One region of the Agrobacterium sp. A3-95 genome, then DNA from elsewhere that is predicted to be linked to it. Evidence: riboswitches for the same ligand, from Rfam matches in the RefSeq annotation. Region 1 holds a riboswitch; each other region holds the start of a gene.
The links. Region 1 has a riboswitch for cobalamin ahead of bluB (5,6-dimethylbenzimidazole synthase). Riboswitches for the same ligand answer to the same signal wherever they lie in the genome.
Positions count from the first base shown of each region.

Region 2: another riboswitch for cobalamin. It lies ahead of nrdH (glutaredoxin-like protein NrdH); the one in region 1 lies ahead of bluB (5,6-dimethylbenzimidazole synthase).
Region 3: another riboswitch for cobalamin. It lies ahead of ACQZ5Y_RS01755 (CbtB domain-containing protein); the one in region 1 lies ahead of bluB (5,6-dimethylbenzimidazole synthase).
Region 4: another riboswitch for cobalamin. It lies ahead of ACQZ5Y_RS08265 (ABC transporter substrate-binding protein); the one in region 1 lies ahead of bluB (5,6-dimethylbenzimidazole synthase).

Region 1 is NZ_JBNWDR010000004.1:337,097-342,648, forward strand. It holds gene ACQZ5Y_RS13915 (NAD+ synthase) at 1-1,210, shown strand, start outside; gene ACQZ5Y_RS13920 (VOC family protein) at 1,360-1,737, opposite strand; gene ACQZ5Y_RS13925 (TolB family protein) at 1,930-2,760, shown strand; cobalamin riboswitch at 2,889-3,074, shown strand; gene bluB (5,6-dimethylbenzimidazole synthase) at 3,173-3,889, shown strand; gene ACQZ5Y_RS13935 (DUF2865 domain-containing protein) at 3,959-5,059, opposite strand; gene ACQZ5Y_RS13940 (NADP-dependent malic enzyme) at 5,195-5,552, opposite strand, start outside.
Region 2 is NZ_JBNWDR010000001.1:1,101,861-1,107,412, reverse strand. It holds gene ACQZ5Y_RS05505 (ABC transporter permease) at 1-732, shown strand, start outside; gene ACQZ5Y_RS05500 (ATP-binding cassette domain-containing protein) at 732-1,514, shown strand; gene ACQZ5Y_RS05495 (nucleoside triphosphate hydrolase) at 1,511-2,140, shown strand; cobalamin riboswitch at 2,272-2,495, shown strand; gene nrdH (glutaredoxin-like protein NrdH) at 2,752-2,973, shown strand; gene nrdI (class Ib ribonucleoside-diphosphate reductase assembly flavoprotein NrdI) at 2,986-3,384, shown strand; gene nrdE (class 1b ribonucleoside-diphosphate reductase subunit alpha) at 3,372-5,552, shown strand, end outside.
Region 3 is NZ_JBNWDR010000001.1:338,156-343,707, forward strand. It holds gene ACQZ5Y_RS01725 (hypothetical protein) at 1-47, shown strand, start outside; gene ACQZ5Y_RS01730 (MerR family transcriptional regulator) at 144-557, shown strand; gene ACQZ5Y_RS01735 (GNAT family N-acetyltransferase) at 763-1,251, shown strand; partial or broken gene ACQZ5Y_RS01740 (type 1 glutamine amidotransferase family protein) at 1,273-1,838, shown strand; gene ACQZ5Y_RS01745 (hypothetical protein) at 1,944-2,258, opposite strand; gene ACQZ5Y_RS01750 (CbtA family protein) at 2,263-2,979, opposite strand; gene ACQZ5Y_RS01755 (CbtB domain-containing protein) at 2,990-3,172, opposite strand; cobalamin riboswitch at 3,339-3,563, opposite strand; gene ACQZ5Y_RS01760 (c-type cytochrome) at 3,655-4,575, opposite strand; gene ACQZ5Y_RS01765 (c-type cytochrome) at 4,662-5,096, opposite strand; gene ACQZ5Y_RS01770 (LysE family translocator) at 5,212-5,552, opposite strand, start outside.
Region 4 is NZ_JBNWDR010000002.1:576,037-581,588, forward strand. It holds gene ACQZ5Y_RS08250 (2-hydroxyacid dehydrogenase) at 1-257, opposite strand, end outside; gene argE (acetylornithine deacetylase) at 282-1,406, opposite strand; gene ACQZ5Y_RS08260 (GNAT family N-acetyltransferase) at 1,618-2,496, shown strand; cobalamin riboswitch at 2,536-2,771, shown strand; gene ACQZ5Y_RS08265 (ABC transporter substrate-binding protein) at 2,937-3,968, shown strand; gene ACQZ5Y_RS08270 (iron chelate uptake ABC transporter family permease subunit) at 3,965-4,993, shown strand; gene ACQZ5Y_RS08275 (ABC transporter ATP-binding protein) at 4,990-5,552, shown strand, end outside.

The sequences.
Region 1 (5,552 bases):
GGAAATCTGGAACGATATGGGTGTGTGCGAAACGCTTGCCGAAAGCGGGGCGGAAATCCTGCTGGTGCCGAATGGTTCGCCCTATTATCGCGGCAAGCTGGATGTGCGCCATCAGGTGGCGCTGAAACAGGTAATCGAAAGCGGCTTGCCGCTGGTCTTCGCCAATCAGCTTGGCGGGCAGGACGAGCTGGTTTTCGACGGCGCGAGCTTCGGTTTTAATGCCGACAAGACCCTTGCCTTCCAGATGAGCCAGTTCGAGGCGACCCTTGCCGTCACCGATTGGAAACGCACCGCAGAAGGCTGGCGCTGCGAGAGCGGTCCTTTCTCGAAAATCCCTGAAGGCGAGGAGGCGGATTACCGGGCCTGCATGCTGGGCTTTCGCGATTACGTCAACAAGAACGGCTTCAAGAGCGTGGTTCTCGGCCTTTCCGGCGGTATCGATTCGGCGATCTGCGCTGCGCTTGCTGTTGATGCGCTGGGCGAAGAGCGGGTGCGCTGCATCATGCTGCCCTATCGTTACACCTCCGAGGATTCGCTGAAGGACGCAGCCGATTGCGCCAGGGCGCTTGGCTGCCGTTACGATATCGTGCCCATTGCCGAACCGGTGGATGGGTTCCTGTCGGCGCTTTCGGAAATGTTCGAAGGCACGGAAGAAGGCATTACCGAAGAAAACCTGCAGAGCCGTACACGCGGCACCATTCTCATGGCTGTTTCCAACAAGTTCGGCTCGATGGTGGTGACAACAGGCAACAAGTCGGAAATGTCGGTGGGGTATGCGACGCTTTATGGCGACATGAATGGCGGTTTCAATCCCATCAAGGACCTCTACAAGATGCAGGTCTACGCCATCTCCAGCTGGCGCAATTCCCATGTGCCGCCGGGCGCGCTCGGGCCGTCCGGCGAAGTGATCCCCGCCAATATCATCTCCAAGGCGCCATCCGCCGAATTGCGACCCAACCAGACAGACCAGGATTCGCTGCCGCCCTATCCGGTGCTGGACGATATTCTGGAGTGCCTGGTGGAAAAGGAAATGTCGGTCGAGGAAATCCTCGCGCGTGGCCATGATATCGCGACGGTGCACCGGATCGAGCATCTGCTCTATCTCGCCGAATACAAACGCCGCCAATCCGCGCCCGGGGTGAAGATCACCAAGAAGAACTTCGGCCGCGATCGCCGTTATCCGATTACCAACCGGTTCAGGGACAGGTAGTCGAAGGAGGGCATGGAGGGAGCTTGCTGGACCCCGAATCTAGTTCGGGGTGATGGAGTGCGGATGCTGCGGCTTCGCCATATATCGATGGCGAAGAAGCATCCTTTTCCTCCAACGGCGCGGACACGCCGCGCCGTCTCCCTATCTCGTTAAATAACCTGCCCCACATCGATGCGGTTACCATCCGGGTCTTCGAAAACGAAGGCCCGCAGGCCATAATCCTTGTCCTGCAGACTTTTGATGATGCGAAGCCCGTGGCTTTTGCAAAGCGCGTGCAGCGCGCCGGCGTCGCTGACCAGCATATGCGCCACATTGAAGGGGGCCGGTTTGTGCGTCGACTGCAATGTCAGGTGCAACTCGGCATTACCTTGTTTCAGGATCATGAAACCGACAGGGTTGCCGTTTTCGAAGGTCTTTTCGAAGCCCAGCACACGGACATAAAAGTCATGGGCCTTCTCGATATTCTTGACAGGAAGCATTGCGGCGATCCGACCGAAGCGGATGCCGTGATCGGCGATGGTGTTCATCGCGGAACCTCGGATCTGGGAGAAACGGGCAGGGGAGCGGGCGGTGCCGGAACGCTGCTGTTTTTTCCTATTTGAATTTGCAGGGCGGTGCCTGCGGCAATAGGATCATAATCACGGCGGTGGCGGATGCAAACGGAATGTTTGTGCCATTCAACGCTCCACGCCAGACGATCGACAGGCCCGGGAGGCAGCATGCGCAGTTCCATCGAAATCTTCAACATCCGCACTCGGCAGATGCGGGTGGTCTGGCAGACGCCGGAGCTGTTCGAGGCTCCGAACTGGTCGCCGGACCGGAAATACCTGCTTCTGAACTGCGACGGTCTGCTTTATCGCCTGTCACTTGCCGGCGATCCTTCGCCGGAAAAGGTCGATACCGGCTTTGCGACAATCTGCAACAATGACCACGGCATTTCGCCTGACGGTTCGCTTTATGCCATTTCCGACAAGGTGGAGTTCGGCAAGAGTGCCATCTATCTGCTGCCTTCGACGGGCGGAACGCCGCGTCTGATGACTAAGAACCTTCCGTCCTACTGGCACGGCTGGTCGCCGGACGGGAAAGGTTTCGCCTATTGCGGCATTCGCGATCAGGTTTTCGATATTTATTCCATGGACATAGACAGCGGTGTTGAGACACGCCTTACCCATGGTGAGGGCCGCAATGACGGGCCGGATTATTCGCCGGATGGAGAATGGATCTATTTCAACTCCAGCCGCACCGGCCAGATGCAGATCTGGCGCGTGCGGGTGGATGGCTCGGCCGTCGAGCGTATCACCGACAGCGCCTACGGCGACTGGTTCCCGCATCCGTCCCCCAGCGGTGACAAGGTCGTCTTCGTCTCCTACGACGCCGATGTCTTCGACCATCCGCGCGACCTCAACGTGCGCGTGCGGCTGATGGATATGGAGGGCGGTAATGCCGAAACGCTGTTTGACCTTTTCGGCGGGCAGGGAACGATGAATTCGCCCAACTGGTCACCGGACGGGGATGAGTTCGCTTATGTGCGGTATTTTCCCGTTGGGTGATGCGGTAGAGGGTGCTTCAGCCGGCGCGCGTCTGCGCGGCGGCCGAAGGCCGCAATACGCAGGTGAGGTGGCCACGGTCACATTGCCGCATCGCTGCGCAAGATACTTGTATTTGCAATCTTTGTTGCTCATAAGCTTCTTCGTCAGGTGCCTGCCCTTTACGGCGGGAGAATCGGGAATCCGGTGCAAGACCGGAACGTGCCCAGCGCTGTGAGGCGGATGCCCTTTTTCTTGATGCCACTGAATCCATTCGGGAAGGCGAAAGTGGGCGGATGAAGCCGAGTCAGAAGACCGGCCTGACAGGATAGACCAGACCGCGTGGACGGCGGCAGGTTGTTGCAGCAGCGCGTCGTGCAGGTGAAAACCGGAGCCGGTTTTCGTGGCGGCGCGCCAGCATTGTTGGGGATAGACGATGCCGACCGATCCACTCGCGACCAGTTCGCTCGACGCCGATGCATTCGATCACGCGCTTTCGCCCGCCTACCCGTTTTCCGAGGGGGAGCGAGAGGCGATCTACCGTGCCATCGAAACCCGCCGTGATGTGCGCGACCAGTTCCTTCCGGATCCATTGCCGGAAGATGTGGTCGAGCGCTTGCTGAAGGCGGCGCATTCCGCGCCCTCAGTCGGTTTCATGCAGCCGTGGAATTTCACGCTCGTCACTGACGGTGCGGTCAGGCAGGCAGCCTGGGTTGCCTTCAGCCGCGCCAATGGCGAGGCGACGGCGATGTTCGAGGGGGAGCAGCAGGCGCTTTACCGCAGCCTCAAGCTTGAGGGCATCCGCAAGGCGCCGCTCAGCATCTGCGTCACCTGCGATCCGACGCGTGGCGGCAAGGTGGTGCTGGGCCGCACCCACAATCCGCGCACCGATGTCTATTCCACCGTCTGCGCCATCCAGAACCTCTGGCTTGCAGCGCGCGCCGAAGGCATCGGCGTCGGCTGGGTCAGCATTTTCCACGATAGCGACATTCGCACCATTCTGGAGATCCCCGACCACATCGAGATCGTCGCCTGGCTATGCCTCGGCCGCGTCGATACACTTTACACCGAGCCGGAACTGGCGGTGAAGGGTTGGCGCCAGCGCGTGCCGCTGGAGGAACTGGTGTTTCGCAATCGCTGGGGTGGGCGGTAAAGAGAAGACGCGACCGTCTTGTGAGTGAGATAGAGCGTTGCCAACTCCATACCGTGTGCCTGATGGGAGCTATTGCTGCGGCTGAATGCCCTTCAGCGCCGGGTTCTTCAGGTCGATCCGGCCTGTCTGGTCGGGCAGGAATTTAGGGCCGATGACGCGGACCTTGCTGTTGTTCGGGTCATAGTCGCGTTCCGGAACCGGTTGTTCCGGCGGCCTTGCGGCCTGCTGCAGTTCGGTGGGTTTTTTTGGGGTGTCACCTTGCGGTGATGGAATGGTCGTGATGCTGGAATAGGGTTTCTCAGCTTCCGGCCGCGCTGCCTCCTGCTGCTTCATCTCCTCGTGATAGGCGGCCATGTTGCAGGCGCAGCCTGGGGCTTTCGTTGAGGCATTTCGATAAGCAAAGGCGGTCGGCAGGTCCTTGTAGGGCTTTCCTGTTTCAGCCGAGACCATGTCAGCCGTTTCCTGCTCCGTCATGGAGTGGAAATAAAGCTCCGTCTGCGTACCCGGGCACATTTTCTGGCATTGTTCGGCCTGCGCACGGAAATCGAGCGGCGAGGCATTGGAAGCGATGGGGAAGAACGAGCCATCGCAGGTGCGCACGCACAGCGTCCTGAGCCCGCCTTCGGCAGCGGCATTGGGGTAGGGCGAAAGCCCTGCCTGTCCCGGCGGATTGCTCTGTTCGCCGAAGGCGTCGGGGTAACGTGTCACATCGGGTGCCGTCGGCTGGCGCGCTTCCGTTTCCGGAATGGCGCTGCAGCCATTGGCGTCAAGGGCGGCGAGAATGCGCTGGCGTCTGATGTCGCCATCATCGTTGCCCTGGGCCGCCATGGCATAGTCGCGGTCACGGATGATGGCATCGCGTTCGCTCTGCGCATCCGCCATCGCGTCGCTGATCTCCGCGCAGAGTTCGGCATTCGGGCTGCCATAAACGGTGACGCTTGCGGATGAACAGCCGTAACGGCGCAGATCGTTCCTGATCCTGCGGATCTCGATGTTCTGGCGGGTGAGCGCATTGGCGTAACGCCGTACCTCGGCGGTGTTGCCGATGACACGCGGCGGTTCGCGCAGCTGCGCATAAAGCGTATCGCAGACCTGATCCGCGAAAGCAGCGGCCGGGGCGATGAAAACAAGGGGAAGCAGGAGGCCGATAATGCTGCGGCGCCGGGTCAATGGTGCGATCCGTTCGATGTCCCCGGCCGGTGGCGAGGGTGTTATGCTTCGGGAAATCCGTGTTTCAGGAAGATAACATAAGCTGTTGCCGCAATGCGGCAACAGCATGTTCAAAACTGCGTTAATGCGCCTTCATCAGACCGAAGGGTGCGATGCCTGCACGACGGCAAAGGCCGCCATGTTGACAACGCCGCGCGAGGTGACGCTGGGCGACAGGATATGGGCGGGAAGTGCCGTGCCAAGCAGGATGGGGCCGACATGCAGGCCCTCCGTCAGCGTGCGGGTGACGCCGAGCGTGATGTTTGCGGCATCGAGGTTCGGGAAGACCAGCAGGTTCGCTTCGCCGGTCAGCACGCTGTTGGGCATGGCGCGCTTGCGCAGCGCTTCCGAAAGTGCCGAGCCGCCCTGCATTTCGCCGTCCACTTCCAGTTCGGGTGCCGCTGCCTGCACGATCTTCAGGGCGCGGCGCATCTTGCGGGCGCTTTCCGAATCG
Region 2 (5,552 bases), on a different contig from region 1:
GGACAGTTTACGTTCCGCTATGGTTTGCCTGCCGAACTCTCGATTATCTGCGGTCTCGCAGTCGGCGCATTTTGTGGCTTTATCAATGGCGTGCTGGTTTCGCGCATGCGGCTGCCGCCCTTCATCGTTACACTGGGCATGTGGCAGATCGTGTTGGCCACCAATTTCCTCTATTCGGCCAACGAAACGATCCGCTCACAGGATATCGTCCAACAGGCGCCCATTCTCCAGTTTTTCGGCAACAATGTCCGCATCGGCAGCGCCGTCTTCACCTATGGCGTCATTGCGATGGTTCTGCTGGTTGCCCTGCTCTGGTATGTGCTGAACCGCACCGCCTGGGGTCGACATCTCTATGCAGTGGGTGATGATCCCGACGCAGCCGAACTTGCCGGCGTTAACGTCAAGCGCATGCTGACGACTGTCTACACACTTTCCGGGCTTATCTGCGCCTTCGCGGGCTGGGCTCTCATCGGCCGCATCGGCTCGGTATCGCCGACCGCCGGTCAGTTCGCCAACATCGAATCCATCACCGCAGTGGTCATCGGCGGCATATCGCTGTTTGGCGGACGCGGCTCTATCATGGGCATGATCTTCGGCGCGCTCATCGTCGGTGTCTTCTCTCTTGGCTTGCGACTTATCGGAACAGACCCACAATGGACCTATCTGTTGATCGGCGTCCTTATCATCTTGGCTGTCGCAATCGACCAGTGGATCAGAAAGGTAGCAGGCTGATGGCAAAAGAACCTATCCTCACAGCACGCAATCTCGTTAAACGCTACGGTCGTGTGACTGCGCTCGACAATGCCGATTTTGACCTTTATCCGGGCGAAATCCTCGCCGTCATCGGTGATAACGGTGCTGGAAAATCCTCTCTCATCAAGGCGATTTCCGGTGCGGTGACACCCGATGAAGGGGAGATCAAGCTTGAAGGCAAGCCGGTACAGTTCCGCTCGCCGATCGAGGCGCGCAAGGCTGGTATCGAAACCGTTTATCAGAACCTTGCGCTGTCTCCCGCATTGTCCATAGCCGACAATATGTTTCTCGGCCGTGAAATCCGCAAACCCGGTATTCAGGGAAGCCTGTTCAGGGCACTGGACCGTCCGGCGATGGAAAAGTTTGCCCGTGAGAAACTCTCTGAACTCGGCCTGATGACGATCCAGAACATCAATCAGGCGGTGGAAACCCTCTCCGGCGGCCAGCGCCAGGGTGTTGCGGTGGCGCGTGCAGCCGCCTTCGGCTCCAAGGTCGTCATCCTTGACGAACCGACGGCGGCGCTCGGCGTCAAGGAAAGCCGCCGCGTTCTTGAGCTTATTCTGGATGTGCGCGCGCGAGGGCTACCGATCGTTCTCATCTCGCACAACATGCCGCATGTTTTCGAGGTTGCTGACCGGATTCATATTCATCGGCTGGGCAAGCGTTTATGCGTCATCAATCCGAAGGACTATACCATGTCCGACGCCGTCGCCTTCATGACGGGCGCCAAGGAAGCGCCAAAGGAAACGCTGGCCGCATGACGTTGAAGCTTGAAACGATCGTCGAAGACGTTCTTCGGCGGGCAGAGGATAAATCTCGTTTTATCATTGCCATTGCCGGTCCCCCTGGGGCCGGCAAATCCACGCTGGCGGATGCCCTGTGCGGTGCCCTCGTGGCGCGCGGCGAGGCCGCGGCTGTCCTGCCCATGGACGGCTTCCATATGGATAACGGTATTCTGGAAGAACGGGGGCTCTTGCCGCGAAAAGGCGCACCGGAGACCTTCGACGTGCGCGGCTTTCTTGATATCGTCTCCGCAGTTCGTCAGGGCGGGCAGGAAGTTCTTGTCCCGGTTTTTGACCGCTCCCGCGAAATAGCCATTGCCTCCGCTCGCGCCATCGCGCCAGAAACACGCTTGATCCTTGCCGAAGGCAACTATCTGCTGTTGAACGAGGCGCCGTGGACGAAGCTTTCCGGCAGCTTCGATCTTACCGTCTTCGTAGGCCCATCCGTTGCGGTGCTCGAGGAACGCCTGCGGGATAGATGGCAGGGCTATGGTCTCGATGCGACCGAGATTCACGCCAAACTGTTCGAAAATGATCTTCCCAACGGAAAGCGGGTGATTGAGAACTCCCGCCCCGCCGATATTCGCATCGATATCTGGGAATAACCCGCCGCTTCCGTCCGTAGGCGGCATCGAGCATTCACCGTTAAGCCTTTGTTGACCATGTGTTGAATCTTTTTGATCCACAGGGTGGGGCTTTCGCATGTCTAATTATTGACGAAAAAAATTCCTCATATACTATATGTGGTGTTCAAGGTTCTTTCGATTCGCAAGCGTCGGAAGCTAAGACGGGAATTCGGTGCGCAACACCATTATGGTGAAGCAATGCCGAAACTGCCCCCGCAACTGTAAGCGGTGAGCATCGTTCCGATTTGAGCCACTGGCGCTAAAAGCTCCGGGAAGGTGGGAATGGATGTTTTGACCCGCAAGTCAGGAGACCTGCCTTGAGCGAAAACGTCCACGGGCGGGGTGTCCGGAAGGAAGGTGTATGACGCAAATGAATTGCGTGCGCCCTTTTCTGCCCCCTCCAGAACAAGCTTCGGGGTGAAGTCATGCCAGTGCATTTTTATAAGTTTCTACGCTCGTCGGCGTAGGCAGCGATCTTACGCGGCCTCACCCGCGCGCCTCGCCAGAATGACAGAACCATCGCCACCCGCTTGCGATTGCAGGCGGGCAATGTTGAGCCGTGCGTAAAAGCGGCTTCGAAAGAGGAAACAATGACCGTCACCGTTTACAGCAAGCCCGCCTGCGTCCAGTGCACTGCCACCTATCGTGCGCTTGACCGCATCGGTGTCAGCTACGAGATCGTCGATATCTCCGAAGATGCGGATGCCCTCGATCGCGTTCGCGGCCTCGGTTACATGCAGGTTCCCGTGGTCGTTGCCGGCGAACGCCATTGGGCGGGTTTCCGTCCGGACATGATTGGCTCGATCAGCTGAGGAGGCGATGCGATGGGGCTGATCGTCTATTATTCCAGCCGGTCTGAGAACACTCATCGCTTCCTTCAAAAACTGGGGCGACGATTGCTTCGCCTGCCGCTCGGCGCCGAGGAAGACGTTCCTCACGTGTCGGAGCCCTATGTTCTCGTCACCCCCACCTATGGGGGCGGCGGCATGAAAGGAGCGGTACCGAAACCGGTTATCCGGTTTTTGAACGAGCCCTCAAACCGAAATCTCATTCGCGGCGTCATCGCGGCGGGAAATACGAATTTTGGCGCAGCTTTCGCATCCGCCGGAGATATCGTGTCGCGTAAATGCGCGGTGCCGTTTCTCTACCGCTTCGAGCTTCTTGGCACGGAGGAAGATGTCGCCAACGTCAATCATGGATTGGAACGATTTTGGACACGCTGACCTCGAGCGCGGTGCGCAACACGGATGCCAAACAACAAGTAACCGCTGCGCAAAAACACCTGGACGCGGGACTGGACTATCACGCGCTGAACGCGATGCTGAACCTCTACGATGAAAACGGGAAGATCCAGCTCGACAAGGACCGCCTTGCGGCACGGCAATATTTCCTTCAGCACGTCAACCAGAACACGGTGTTTTTCCATAATCTCAGGGAAAAGCTCGATTATCTCGTGACCGAGGGATATTACGAACAGGAGGTGCTGGACCAGTATTCCTTCAATTTCGTCCGTGACCTCTACGACGAGGCCTATGCCAGAAAGTTCCGTTTTCCGACATTTCTCGGCGCCTTCAAATATTATACGTCCTATACGCTGAAGACCTTCGACGGAAAGCGTTACCTGGAGCGTTATGAGGACCGCGTCTGCATGGTGGCGCTGGCTCTGGCGCGTGGCGACGAGCAGCTTGCCCGCGATCTGATGGATGAAATCATTTCCGGCCGCTTCCAGCCGGCGACCCCGACCTTTCTCAACGCTGGCAAGAAAAGCCGCGGTGAGCTGGTTTCGTGTTTTCTGCTGCGTGTGGAAGACAATATGGAAAGCATCGGCCGGTCCATCAATTCAGCATTGCAGCTTTCCAAGCGTGGCGGTGGCGTAGCACTGTCCCTGACCAATATTCGCGAAGCCGGCGCGCCGATCAAACAGATCGAAAACCAGTCCTCTGGCGTGATTCCTGTCATGAAGCTGCTGGAAGATTCGTTCTCCTACGCCAACCAGCTTGGCGCGCGCCAGGGCGCTGGCGCGGTCTATCTGCATGCCCATCACCCCGACATCATGCGTTTCCTCGATACCAAGCGCGAAAACGCCGACGAAAAAATCCGCATCAAAACCCTTTCGCTCGGCGTGGTGATCCCTGATATCACCTTCGAACTCGCGAGAAACAACGAGGATATGTACCTGTTCTCGCCGTATGATGTTGAGCGGGTTTATGGCGTGCCGTTTACCGAGATTTCCGTCAGCGAAAAATATCAGGAAATGGTCGCCGACAGCCGCATCCGCAAGAAGAAGATCAAGGCACGCGAGTTCTTCCAAGTCATCGCAGAAATCCAGTTCGAAAGCGGTTATCCCTATATCATGTTCGAGGATACGGTTAACCGCGCCAATCCGATCGCCGGCCGTATCAGCATGAGCAATCTCTGCTCGGAAATCCTACAGGTCAGCGAGGCGAGCGAGTTCAACGACGATCTCTCTTACAGCCATATGGGCAAGGATATTTCCTGCAATCTCGGCTCGCTCAACATTGCTTCAGCAATGGATTCGGCTGATTTCGGCAAGACGATCGAAACCTCCATCCGGGCGCTGACGGCCGTTTCTGACATGAGCCACATCTCGTCTGTCCCTTCCGTGGAAAAGGGCAATGATGCGAGCCACGCCATCGGGCTTGGTCAGATGAACCTGCATGGCTATCTGGCGCGCGAGCGCATCTTCTACGGCTCCGAAGAAGGCATCGACTTCACCAATATCTATTTCTACACGGTGACCTATCACGCCATCCGCGCCAGCAATCGCCTTGCCACTGAAAGGGGCCAGAGCTTCAAGGGCTTTGAAAACTCCAAATATGCCTCGGGCGACTACTTCGATAAATATACCGACCGGGAATGGCTGCCCGCGACGGAAAAGGTCCGCGACCTTTTTGAGAAAGCCGGCATTTCCATTCCGACACAGGAGGACTGGAAAGCGTTGAAGCAGGCCGTCATGGAGACCGGCCTCTATAACCAGAACCTTCAGGCCGTGCCGCCCACAGGCTCGATCTCCTATATCAACCACTCGACCTCCTCGATCCATCCCATCGTCTCGAAGATTGAAATTCGCAAGGAAGGCAAGATCGGCCGTGTTTATTATCCGGCTTCCTACCTTTCGAACGACAATCTCGAATATTATCAGGATGCCTACGAAATCGGTCCGGAAAAGATCATAGATACCTATGCGGCGGCCACTCAGCATGTCGATCAGGGCCTGTCGCTGACACTGTTCTTCCGCGATACGGCAACGACGCGCGATATCAACCGGGCGCAGATCTACGCCTGGAAAAAAGGCATCAAGACCATCTACTACATCCGTTTGCGCCAGATGGCGCTGGAAGGCACGCAGGTTCAGGGCTGCGTATCCTGC
Region 3 (5,552 bases), on a different contig from region 1:
TTCTCAAAGCCCTGGCGCAGGCACTCGGCGTGGAGGCCGCCGCCTGACACCCATTGAACGGCACGCTGAAAAGCTATATCTCTAGACACTAGAGCATCCGGTTCGTTCTTGTCCCGGCTGCTCTTGAGGATATGGAGAAGGCAATGCTGTCCATCGGTGAATTGTCCAAACGTACCGGCGTGAAGGTTCCGACGATCCGCTATTATGAGCAGATGGGCCTCATCCGCGAGGCAGATCGCTCGGAAGGCAACCAGCGCCGTTACGAAAAATCCGATCTCGAAAGGCTGGCTTTCATCCGCCATGCCCGCGATATTGGGCTCAATATCGACGCCATCAGAGAATTGATCGCGCTCAGCCAGCACCGGCAAATGCCGTGCGAGGGTGCGGACCGCATTGCCGCCGAACACCTCGCCCATGTGCGCGAAAAAATCACCAGCCTCAAAAAGCTCGAGCATGAGCTGGAACGTATCGTCTCCCATTGCCATGGTCATTCGATCGAGGATTGTTATGTCATCCGCGCGCTTTCCGACCATGGCATGTGCGAAGGGGAGCATTGATGCTGAAGAGCAGGCTTGACAGATTTCAGATTCGAGCGCATTGCATGGACATGATCAACGAACGCGCACCCATCTCCTGCTCGTACTTTTGGGCCTACCTGTAAAGGGCGGCTCGACAGATCATTTTGTCAACAAGCCGCCGTCAGGCGGCTTTGTTGTTTTTCAAGCGTCCTGACGGCACCGATAAAACCGAAGGACCAGAAAAATGACCGAAGATAGTTCCCTTACACTGGAAAGACCGCCCGTCGTCATCATTCGTGGCGCGCGCAAGACCGATTTGCCTGAGCTCAATGAGATGATCACCCTGCTTGCCACCTTTCATGGCGATGCGGCGGCGATTACGCCGGCAAAACTGGAACGCGACCTGTTCGGCCCGCTTCCCTGGGTGCATGGGCTGGTGGCGGAAGCCGACGGCGCATTGATCGGTTACGCCCTGATGCTGCCGCTCTACAGGGCGCAGGAAGGCCGCCGCGGGCTTGAGCTACACCATCTTTTCGTGCGTGACGGTCACCGCGGACATGGCACCGGCCAGCACCTGGTTTCCCGCGCCCGCGATATCGCCAAGCGCCTCGGTTGCGACTATCTTTCCGTCAGCGCCACGACCGGCAATGTCGCCGCGCATCGTTTCTACGAAAGCATGGATTTCGCGCCGCGCCCGGTCACCGGCATGCGCTACATGCAGTCTATCGCCTGATTGCAACCTTTGGAGACGGTCATGACACGGATTGCCATTGCGCTTGCGCAGGATTTTGCGGACTGGGAACCGGCGCTGCTTGCCGCCGCCGCGCGCGGCTATCTCGGCGTCGAGATCGTTTACGCAACCCCGGATGGCCGGCCCGTGGTTTCAATGGGCGGGCTCAACGTTACGCCCGACACATCCTATGATGCGCTTGATCCTGCTAACATCGATGCGCTCGTCATTCCCGGCGGTCTCAGCTGGGAAAAGGGAACGGCTGCCGATCTTGGCGGGCTGGTACAGCGGTTTCGCGAGAAGGGCCGTTTGGTTGCCGGCATCTGCGCGGCTGCCAGCGCGCTTGCAGGCACGGGCGCCCTTGATGACGTCGCCCATACCGGCAATTCGCTCGCCTCTCACAAGGCCTATCCGTCCTATCGCGGCGAAGCGCTCTATCGCGACCAGCCGAAGGCGGTCAGCGATGGCGGCATCGTAACCGCAGCCGGCAGGCACCCGTCAGTTTCGCAGTGGAAATTCTGAAACACCTCGGCCTCTTTGGTCCGGAAGCCGAGGCGGAACTTCAGGTTTTCGCGGCGGAGCACCGGTGAGGCTCACCTTGGTGTCGGGAGTTTTGCGGATCCTCTCATCGTCATTCCTGTGCTTGTCACTGGAATGAGGGTGGTGGAGAAGTTAAGCCGCGAGACCATCACAAATCACCCCTGATCAAGCACCCGGCAGACACGGGGCACGACATCCCCGCCCTCCCCCGCAATCGCACGGCGGATATCGCGGCTGTTGAGATGCAGACTGCGACCGGCCGGTAAAGCCGAGCGTTTTATCTTGGCAAGGGCTGCGGCCGTAAAGGCAGCCTCATTCTCATGAAAATAGGCGAGCGCCGCTTCCCGTTCCGGGCTGACGACGAGGACTGCCTTGAAGGCAAGGCGGTGCACGGCGCAGAAAGCGCCGTGACCGGGAACGGCAAAACGCAGCGCGTCGAGTTCCTCACTCCATTCGGCTGCGTCCTTCATGGATTTAAGCCTGCTGGAAGCGCTTCAGGAAAAACGCGCTCAATGTTCCGAGCAAGGCCCAGAAGACAAAGCTGGTCACGGTGGCGGCGACGATGAACTGTCGTTCCAGCGGCAGCGGTGCCAGCGCATGTTCACCTTCCGGCGGCAGGGGCGCGCCCACCACATGTGGAGCAACGATCAACACCAGTGCGAGCACGATTGCCCAGGGTTCGCGGCGGAATGCGATCAGCGCGATGCCGCCTGCGGTCGCCGCAACCGTCGAAAGCCACCAGATTTGACGCGCCTCAAGCGCGGCCGCCGGGCTGCCCGGCAGTTCCGGCGGCAGGCCGATCATCGGCGCAAGCATGACGGCGGCAAAACCGGCCACACCCCACAAAAGGCCTTCGCGCCAGCCGGCATTGGTGCCGCGCAGCGAGATGAGGCCGGTGAGCACCAGCGCATAACCGATGGCGGTCAGCACGTTGGCGGCGACCGTATAGGCGGTGCGCTCGAAGCCGTCGGCCGGAGACCAGGCTTCCTCATTATGCTCGTGCGCGGGAACGGCAGCGCCGGTCGTGGCCGGAGCATCGTGGCTGTGGGGCGCTTCGCCACCGGCATTTTCATAGGTTTCCGCCTTCAGGATCAGCGGCGTGGTGCCGAAAGCCTGCATGGCCGAAACGGCGAAGCCGCCAACGATGCCGACGAGGACGGCGGTAAAAACGATATTGCGAAAGAACGACATGCTTCCCCCCTCAATGGCAAGGGAAAGCATTGGCATGACGCGTGTCATGCGCGGCGTTGTGAACGGCTTCCACATGCGAAAAGCCGACAAAACCGACGACGAACAGGCCAAGCACGATCGCCGTCAGCGATTGCGCGAAGCTGCCCGTTTTTGCTGAAACGGCGGCATTTGCCGTATTCTGGTTGATGGACATGGTGACCCCTCTTACGGCGCGACCCCGCGCCTTTAGACGCGGCGGAACGGCAAACGCCGTGCAGCCGCATGCGATACACTTCACCACGGGGATACGAGACTGACACAGGGCGGCACGTTCAAGCGCCACCACCCTGAAATTCCGCTCTTCCGGACACCCCGCCGGCATGGACATTTCCGTGATGGCAGGTCTCCTGGCTTACGGGTCAAAACCTGAAACACCTTCCCGGCATTGCCCTCGCCCATATCCGGCGAGATGCTTACCAGTGGCATTTCGTTTCAGGCTCTCCGCTCACAGTTGCGGGGGCAGCCACGAATGAGGATGTCTCCCTATCGTGTTCCCTTTTCACCTTCCGGAACGCCCGGAAGGAACCATCACAGGATCGTTATCCGATGGGTGCGGGTGCGAGTCAATGGCAGGCCGGCGTGAGAATTGCGCGCCGTGGCTGGATGCCGGATCAAGTCCGGCATGACGGCAAAGGGCTACCGTGCCGGGATGGCCTTCAGATAGGCGGCGATCGCATTGCGGTCTTCGGCCGTCAGATGCGCCATGTTCTGCTGCACCTTGACCATGGAGCCGCCGACGCTGTCGAATTCCGGGGTGAAGCCGGTTTCCAGATAGTTGGCAATATCGGCCGCCTCCCAGCTTCCGACGCTCTGCGAGCCGGGGGTAATATCGGGAATGCGGCCCTCGCCTTCGGGATTGGGACCACCGGCCAGCCATTTGCCATCGAGAAAACCGCCAAGCGCATTGCGCGGCGTGTGACATTCGCCGCAATGGCCCGGGCCTTCCACCAGATATTGGCCGCGCAGCAATTCGGCATTGGCATCGGCAAGCTCGACGCGGGGTGGCGCGGATGTATCGAAATAGAGGAATTTCCAGCCGCCCAATGCCATGCGCATGTTGAAGGGGAACGGCAGTTCATGATCCGGCGCGTCATTCTGGCTGGCGGGCAGAACCCGCAAATAACCGAAGAGATCGTTGATGTCCTTTTGCGTCATGCGGGCATAGGAGGCGTAAGGGAAGGACGGGTAGAGATGTTCGCCGTTCTTGCCGACGCCGCGCGTCATCGCATCGCCGAATTCCGAAAGCGTCCAGCCGCCAATGCCATGCTGCGGATCGGAGGAAATATTGGGCACATGGAAGGTGCCGAAGGGGCTTTTCAACGCTTGCCCGCCCGAAAGCGTCAAAAGCGCATCGCCCTTGGCATCTGGTGCCGCATGGCAACTTGCGCAGCCGCCCGCCCAGAACAGCGTTTCGCCATTGGCAAGGTCCGGCTCGCCAAGGCTCACCCAGTGGCTGGGTGCCTGACGCACAGGCGCGGTGACCCAGGCGAAAATGCCGAAACCGGCAATGGCCGCCACCGCGATCCCGCCCGCGAGCTTCGTCCAAATGGAGGCCATGACCCCTCTCCCCATTATCACCTGATGAGATCAGGCATCATTCCCGCTGAAAAAAACGCCGCCGGGAAGCGGCGTTCTTAATAGGATCACTTCTTCAGACGGTAGGTCTGGTGGCACGCACCACAATCGGCACCGAGGGTCTGCATGGCGGCGGTGACGCCTGCCTGATCGGCGGGAAGGCTGGCGAGGACCTTGTCCGCATCGGCACCGAGCTTGGCGGCCTTGGACTTGAAGTCATCGAAATTTTCCCAGATCGCGGGTGCCGCAGCACTGCCGGTCTCGCTGCCCGGGGGAAACTGGTCGGGGAAAGCCTTGGCGTTGGTGCTGATGGTCGTCACGGCAGCCTTTACGGCTTCGGCGTCATAAGGCTTCTGGCCCTTGGAGATGGCAGCAAGCGCCCCCATGGAGCCGCCGATCTGCTTCATCATGCCTTCACGTTTTTCGACTTCGCCGGCAGCGTAGACCGCTCCGGCGCAAAGACAGCCGAAAAGCATGGCCGCCGCGATGGTTTTCAGTTTCATACACTCTCTCCTTGATTCCGGCAGATGCCGAACGCGCGATAACGGCGCGAGGATGCCCTTTCCGCATGGCGAAAAGAAGTCACATTGCAGTGAATTTCCCCAAGAAAACAGAAGTCTAGGAGAGTGCTTCCCAAAGCGTAACCAGGGCTGCGGCAATCAGCATGAAACCGGCGGCGCGGCCGATGAAAATCGTCGCGGCAGGCGAGGAAACGAGCCATGCCCGGCTTTTATCCGCCGTCAGCGCCAGAGCGCCATAGACCGTGAACTGCGTGATGGCCACCATCGCGCCCATTACCAGCCCCTGCATCCAGATTGGACCATAGTCGGGTTTGAGGAATTGCGGATAGATCGCCATCATGAAGAGATAGGCTTTCGGATTGGAAAGGCAGGTGAGCACGGCCCGCCAGAACGCCTTTCTGACAGAGGCGCTCGCCTGCGCCTCATCGCCATTGACGG
Region 4 (5,552 bases), on a different contig from region 1:
ACCATGCGTACGACCTTTACCGTCTCAGGGATCGCCTCGATGTGAAACTGGTCGACACCCGCGCCAATCGAAAACAGGACTTCGAGATTGCGATACCGGGCAATGTCCTGTGGTACCGTCCAGGTGATGAGGTAACGGACTGCATCGGGATTGACGGTTGATGCATCCATCGAAAACGGCAGATCAGGCAGTTCTGCAGCTAGAGCCTGCCGGAAAATCTCGCCGCGCTTGGCGTCGGAATTGAAGAGAAACGTCATCTGAAATCTATGCTTCCCGAAGGTTCAAGCCGCACAGCGGCTTGCGAGTGTTTCCAGCATCGACTGGCAGGCCGAAAGTTCGCCCGTCGTTATGAACTCGTCCGGCTTGTGGGCGCGGCCGATATCTCCTGGTCCGCAGATGATGGCGTCGATGCCTGCCGCCTGGAACAGCCCCGCCTCCGTGCCGTAGCTGACGGCGGCGAGACAGGGGGTGCCGGTCAATTCCTCCAGAAGCAGAACAAGCGGAGCATTGGCTGCAAGCGAAAGCGCCGGATAATCGCTCATAGGCGTCCATTCGATATCGACACCCTTTGCTGCAAGAGCCTCGACGCTTGCGCGAACCGGCCCGAGCAGTTCAAGCGGCGATATGCCGGAAATCGCCCGTGCTTCCAGCTCGATGGCCGAGAAATCGGGGATGATGTTGATCGCCTGGCCGCCCTTCATCGTGCCGATCTGCAGCGAGGAATAGGGTGGCTCGAAAGTCGCTTCAAAGGGGCCTTTCGTCAGCTCATATGCCGTCTCCACGGCCTTTGCCATGATGCCGGTCATCAGGTGAATGGCATTCACCCCCTGATCAGGGCGGGACGAATGGCCGGAACGGCCACGGATGGTAATGCGAGCTGCTGCTTTGCCCTTGTGTGCACGAACCGCCCGCATATTGCTCGGTTCGCCGATAATTGCGCCCGCCGGTGCGGCGCACAGTTCAGGCAATCTGGCGAGAAGATGCGGAACGCCACGGCAACCCGCCTCCTCGTCATAGGAAAAGGCGATATGCACGGGACGTTTCAGCGCCATGTGCGAAAATGCAGGCGCTGCGGCGAGAACCGTGGCCAGAAAACCCTTCATGTCGGTGGTTCCGCGCCCGTAGAGACGATCATTTTCCGCCCGCAGTGTAAAGGGATCGGAAGACCATTCCGGCTCGCTGGCGGGTACGACATCCATATGGCCGGACAAAACATAGCCGGCGCGATCGGCCGGGCCGAAGGTGGCGAAGAGATTGGCGCGGTCGCCCTCCGGTCCCGCAAGCAGCGATACTTTCGCGCCGTGGCTTTCAAGATAATCGGCGATCCAGCCGGCAATATCGCCATTGGCGGTTCCAACGACCGACGGGAAACCGACGAGACGCTCAAGGATTTCGATTGCGTTCAATGGTCGTCTCCGCTGACCGGATTGTCATCCCGAAAGCTTAGAATGGACTGCGACGTTTATCTGCTGAAATGCGAATGATTTCGGTAGATTGTTGTGACCTTCCAGTGCTTTCAGAAAATTCGTGCTGGCGTAACCGGCTACCGTCGGATGTCGTGGGCTAGGCCGGGACCGAATGAAGGTTGTGAGCCGTAGGGGATGAGGGCCGTTGGTTATGGACCTGCTCAAAGTCGATAGTTTCGAGCTGCGGACCGTGGATATCGCGGACGTGGATGCCGATCATCTGCATGCACTCTCCATGGCCGTCGGATGGCGATATCACGCGAATGAATGGTGTTTTCTGCGGCAATGCGGCGTGGGTCTCGCCGCGCTCGATGAGATCGACCGTGTTGTCGCAACCGCGATGCTCTTTCCCTATGATCAGGGGTTTGCGACGCTTGGCATGGTCATTGTTTCGCCCCGTTTGCAGGGGCATGGCGTAGCACCATGGCTTGTGCAGAAACTTGTCGCAAAATTCCCCACTGTCTCCCTGCGGTTGAACGCGACGGGAGCGTCGCGGCGGTTGTTTTCAAGGTTGGGTTTTGCCGGTGATACGGAAAAAGTATATCTGTTCCGGGGAAGGGCGAATTGCCTTTTCGAGATACCGCCGCCCGGCAGAAAACAACGAATAGAGCCGTTATCCGCAGGTCATCTGACTGATGTGGTGGAACTAGACCGGGCGGCTTTTGGCGTTTCGCGCCGGAACGTTTTGCAGCGACTTTTGACGCAGAATGCGGGTTACGGTGTGTTTGAGGCGGACCGTCTTACCGCTTTTGCGCTGCGCCGTGCGGCAGGGCGGGGCCACATTATCGGTCCGGTCGTTGCGGGTGCGGACATGGATGCGATTGCGCTTGTAAGGCGGCATTTTACCGATCTGGACGATGAGCTGGTGCGTCTCGACACCATCAGCGACAATAGTCTCTTTATTGATTTTATTGCGCAATCCGGGCTGGTGGTGATTGAAACCCTTACCACCATGTCCAAAGACGCGCCGCAACCGGCGCCTTCCGGCGCTACAAAAATTTTCGCGTTGGCGGGTCCGTCTTTGTGCTGAGCAGCAGCACTATCGCAATTGACGCCCCGGCGCTTGCCCCTTATGTCAGAAAGCGACGGTTCCTGAAGCCGAAGGGCAAAGGGATTAATAGGGAACATGGTGCGGGTGATTTCTATCGCCCAATGCCGTGGCTGCCCCCGCAACTGTAAGCGGATTGCCGCTCATCCTCGTGACGCCTGAAAAGCGTCATGCCACTGCACCCTTCAAGGTGCGGGAAGGCAGATGAACGGCGCATATTCGCGAGCCAGGAGACCTGCCGTCATAATATTGACCATCGTTACGGGCGGGGATGCCCGGAAGAGGAGCTGATTATGACCTTTCCGTCCGCGGAAACGTATTTAGAGTCCCGTTCTCCATCTCCACACTTGTTGTCGCTCTGTCACTACGCGTTTTGACGCGCGGCCTGCGGATCACGCCACTTTATTTAGACTGGAGAACATATGTTTCATTTCAAACGCCTGCCGGTTTCCGCCGGTCTTCTGGCTGTCGCACTAGCGGCCTTGCCCGCCGGTGCCGCTCAGGCTGCCGAAACCACCTATCCGCTGACGATCAATAGCTGCGGCCACGAAATCACCTTCAAGCAGGCGCCCGCCCGCACAGTATCGGTCGGCCAGAGCACGACCGAGGTTCTCTATCTGCTCGGCGTGGCCGACCAGGTGGTAGGCACGGCGCTGTGGATCGGCCCGGTTCTGAAGGGTTACGAAGACGCCAATGCCAAGGTGGAGCGGCTTGCCGACAATGATCCGAGCTTCGAGGCGGTGGTTGGCAAGAGGCCGGACCTCGTGACGACGCAGTTCCAGTGGCAGATCGGTCCCGAAGGCGTTGTCGGAACACCGGAGCAATTCGCCGAACTCGGTATTCCCGTTTATACCTCCCCTGCCGATTGCATGGGCAAGGACAATTCCGGCGGCGGCGACGGCGTGCGCAAGTCCGTTTTCACCATGGACCTGATCTACCAGGAGGTCCGCGACCTTGCGAAAATTTTCAACGTGCAGGATCGCGGCGAGGAAGTCGTTGCCGACCTGAAAAAGCGTGAGGAAGCCGCCCGCGCCAAGATCGCTTCGGCGAATGGCAAGATTTCAGCAGTCTTCTGGTTCTCCAGCGCCGAGCTGGATATCGATCCTTACGTGGCGGGCCGCAATGGTGCGCCGGGTTACATCATGTCCGCGCTCGGGCTGAAGAACGTTATCGAAAGCGATGAGGAATGGCCGACTGTTGGCTGGGAAACCATCGCCAAGGCAAATCCGTCCGTGATCGTTGCCGGCAAGATGGACCGCCGGCGTTTCCCCGCCGATGACGTCGCCGTCAAGCTCAAGTTCCTTGCTACCGATCCGGTTGCCAGCATCATGCCCGCCGTCAAGGCGGCCCATGTCTTCGAAATGGACGCGCAGGCGATGAACCCGACCATCCGCACGATCGAAGGCATTGAAACGCTGGCCGAGGCGATTTCCACAGCCGGTCTCGCCAAGTGAACGGTCTTTCCGTCAATCTTGGCAGGGCGGGTCTGGCTTTTGCCGCACTCGCCCTGCTGCTCGTCGCGCTGATGGCCGGTGCGGCCATCGGCGAGACTGCCATTCCGTTCGACGTGGTGGCAAAGACCATTGCCAATCGTGTCTTCCATGCGGGTTATCCGCTGGAGCCGCTAGATGAGGGCATCGTCTGGAGTTACCGCCTCAGCCGCGCCGTTGTTGCCGCGTGCTGTGGCGCCTCGCTGGCGCTGGCCGGTGCGGTGCTTCAATCACTTCTGCGCAACCCGCTCGCCGATCCCTATATCCTCGGCATTTCCGCAGGCGCCTCAACCGGGGCCGTGGCCGTGGCGCTTCTGGGCTTAGGGGCGGGGTTCCTGACGATGCCGGCCGGCGCCCTGATCGGAGCTTTTGTGGCTTTTTCGCTTGTCAGCCTTCTGGCGGTGCGGGCAGGGCACGGCAACAGCGCCATCATCCTGGCGGGGGTCGCCGGTTCGCAACTGTTCAACGCCATGACGTCGTTCATCGTCACCAAATCCGCCAATGCCGAACAGGCGCGCGGCATCATGTTCTGGCTGCTGGGCAATCTTTCGGGCGTGCGCTGGCCGGATGTCTGGCTGGCTTTGCCGGTCAGTATTGCGGGTCTTGGGGTGTGCCTCTGGTACGCACGCGCGCTTGATGCTTTCGCTTTCGGCGGTCAGGCAGCAGCTTCGCTCGGTATTCCAGTGCGCCGGGTATATGCGGTGCTGATCTCGGTTTCGGCGGTCACGACGGCAGTCATGGTGTCGCTGGTCGGTTCTATCGGCTTCGTCGGTCTCGTCATCCCGCATGCGGCGCGCATCTTCGTTGGCGTTCGCCACGGCATGTTGCTGCCGGTGACGGCGCTGACCGGTGCAATTTTCATGATCATCGCAGATATTCTCTCGCGCACCGTCATTCCGGGGCAGGTGCTGCCGATCGGCGTGATCACTGCGCTGGTCGGCGCGCCCGCCTTCGCCTTTATTCTCGGGCAGAAGAGAGGCCGGTCATGAAATTATCCGCCCACGATCTGCATTTCCATGCCGGCAATCTCGACATCGTGCGCGGTGTTTCGCTGGAGGTCGCCACGGGCGAGTTTCTGGGTATCATCGGGCCGAACGGTTCGGGCAAAAGCACGTTGCTTTCCATGCTGGCCGGCATTCGCATGCCGCGTCGGGGTCATGTCATGCTTGGTGAGGAACGGCTTGCCACATTCGGGCGGCGCGAACTTGCCCGCAGGCTGGCCTTTGTGGAGCAGCAGGCCGAAACCACCGAGCGCATCAGCGCGCGACAGGCCGTGGAACTGGGGCGCACGCCCTATCTCGGCCCGCTTTCCGCATGGTCGCCAAAGGACGATGCCATCGTCGATGCAGCGCTCGGAAATGTCGATATGGCGGACAAGGCCGAGCGAAACTGGCATCACCTTTCCGGCGGCGAACGCCAGCGCCTGCACATTGCCCGCGCATTGGCGCAGGAGCCGCATATTCTGCTGCTGGACGAGCCGACCAACCATCTCGATATCGGCCACCAGATCGGCCTGCTCGATCTGGTGCGCAGGCAGGGACTGACGGT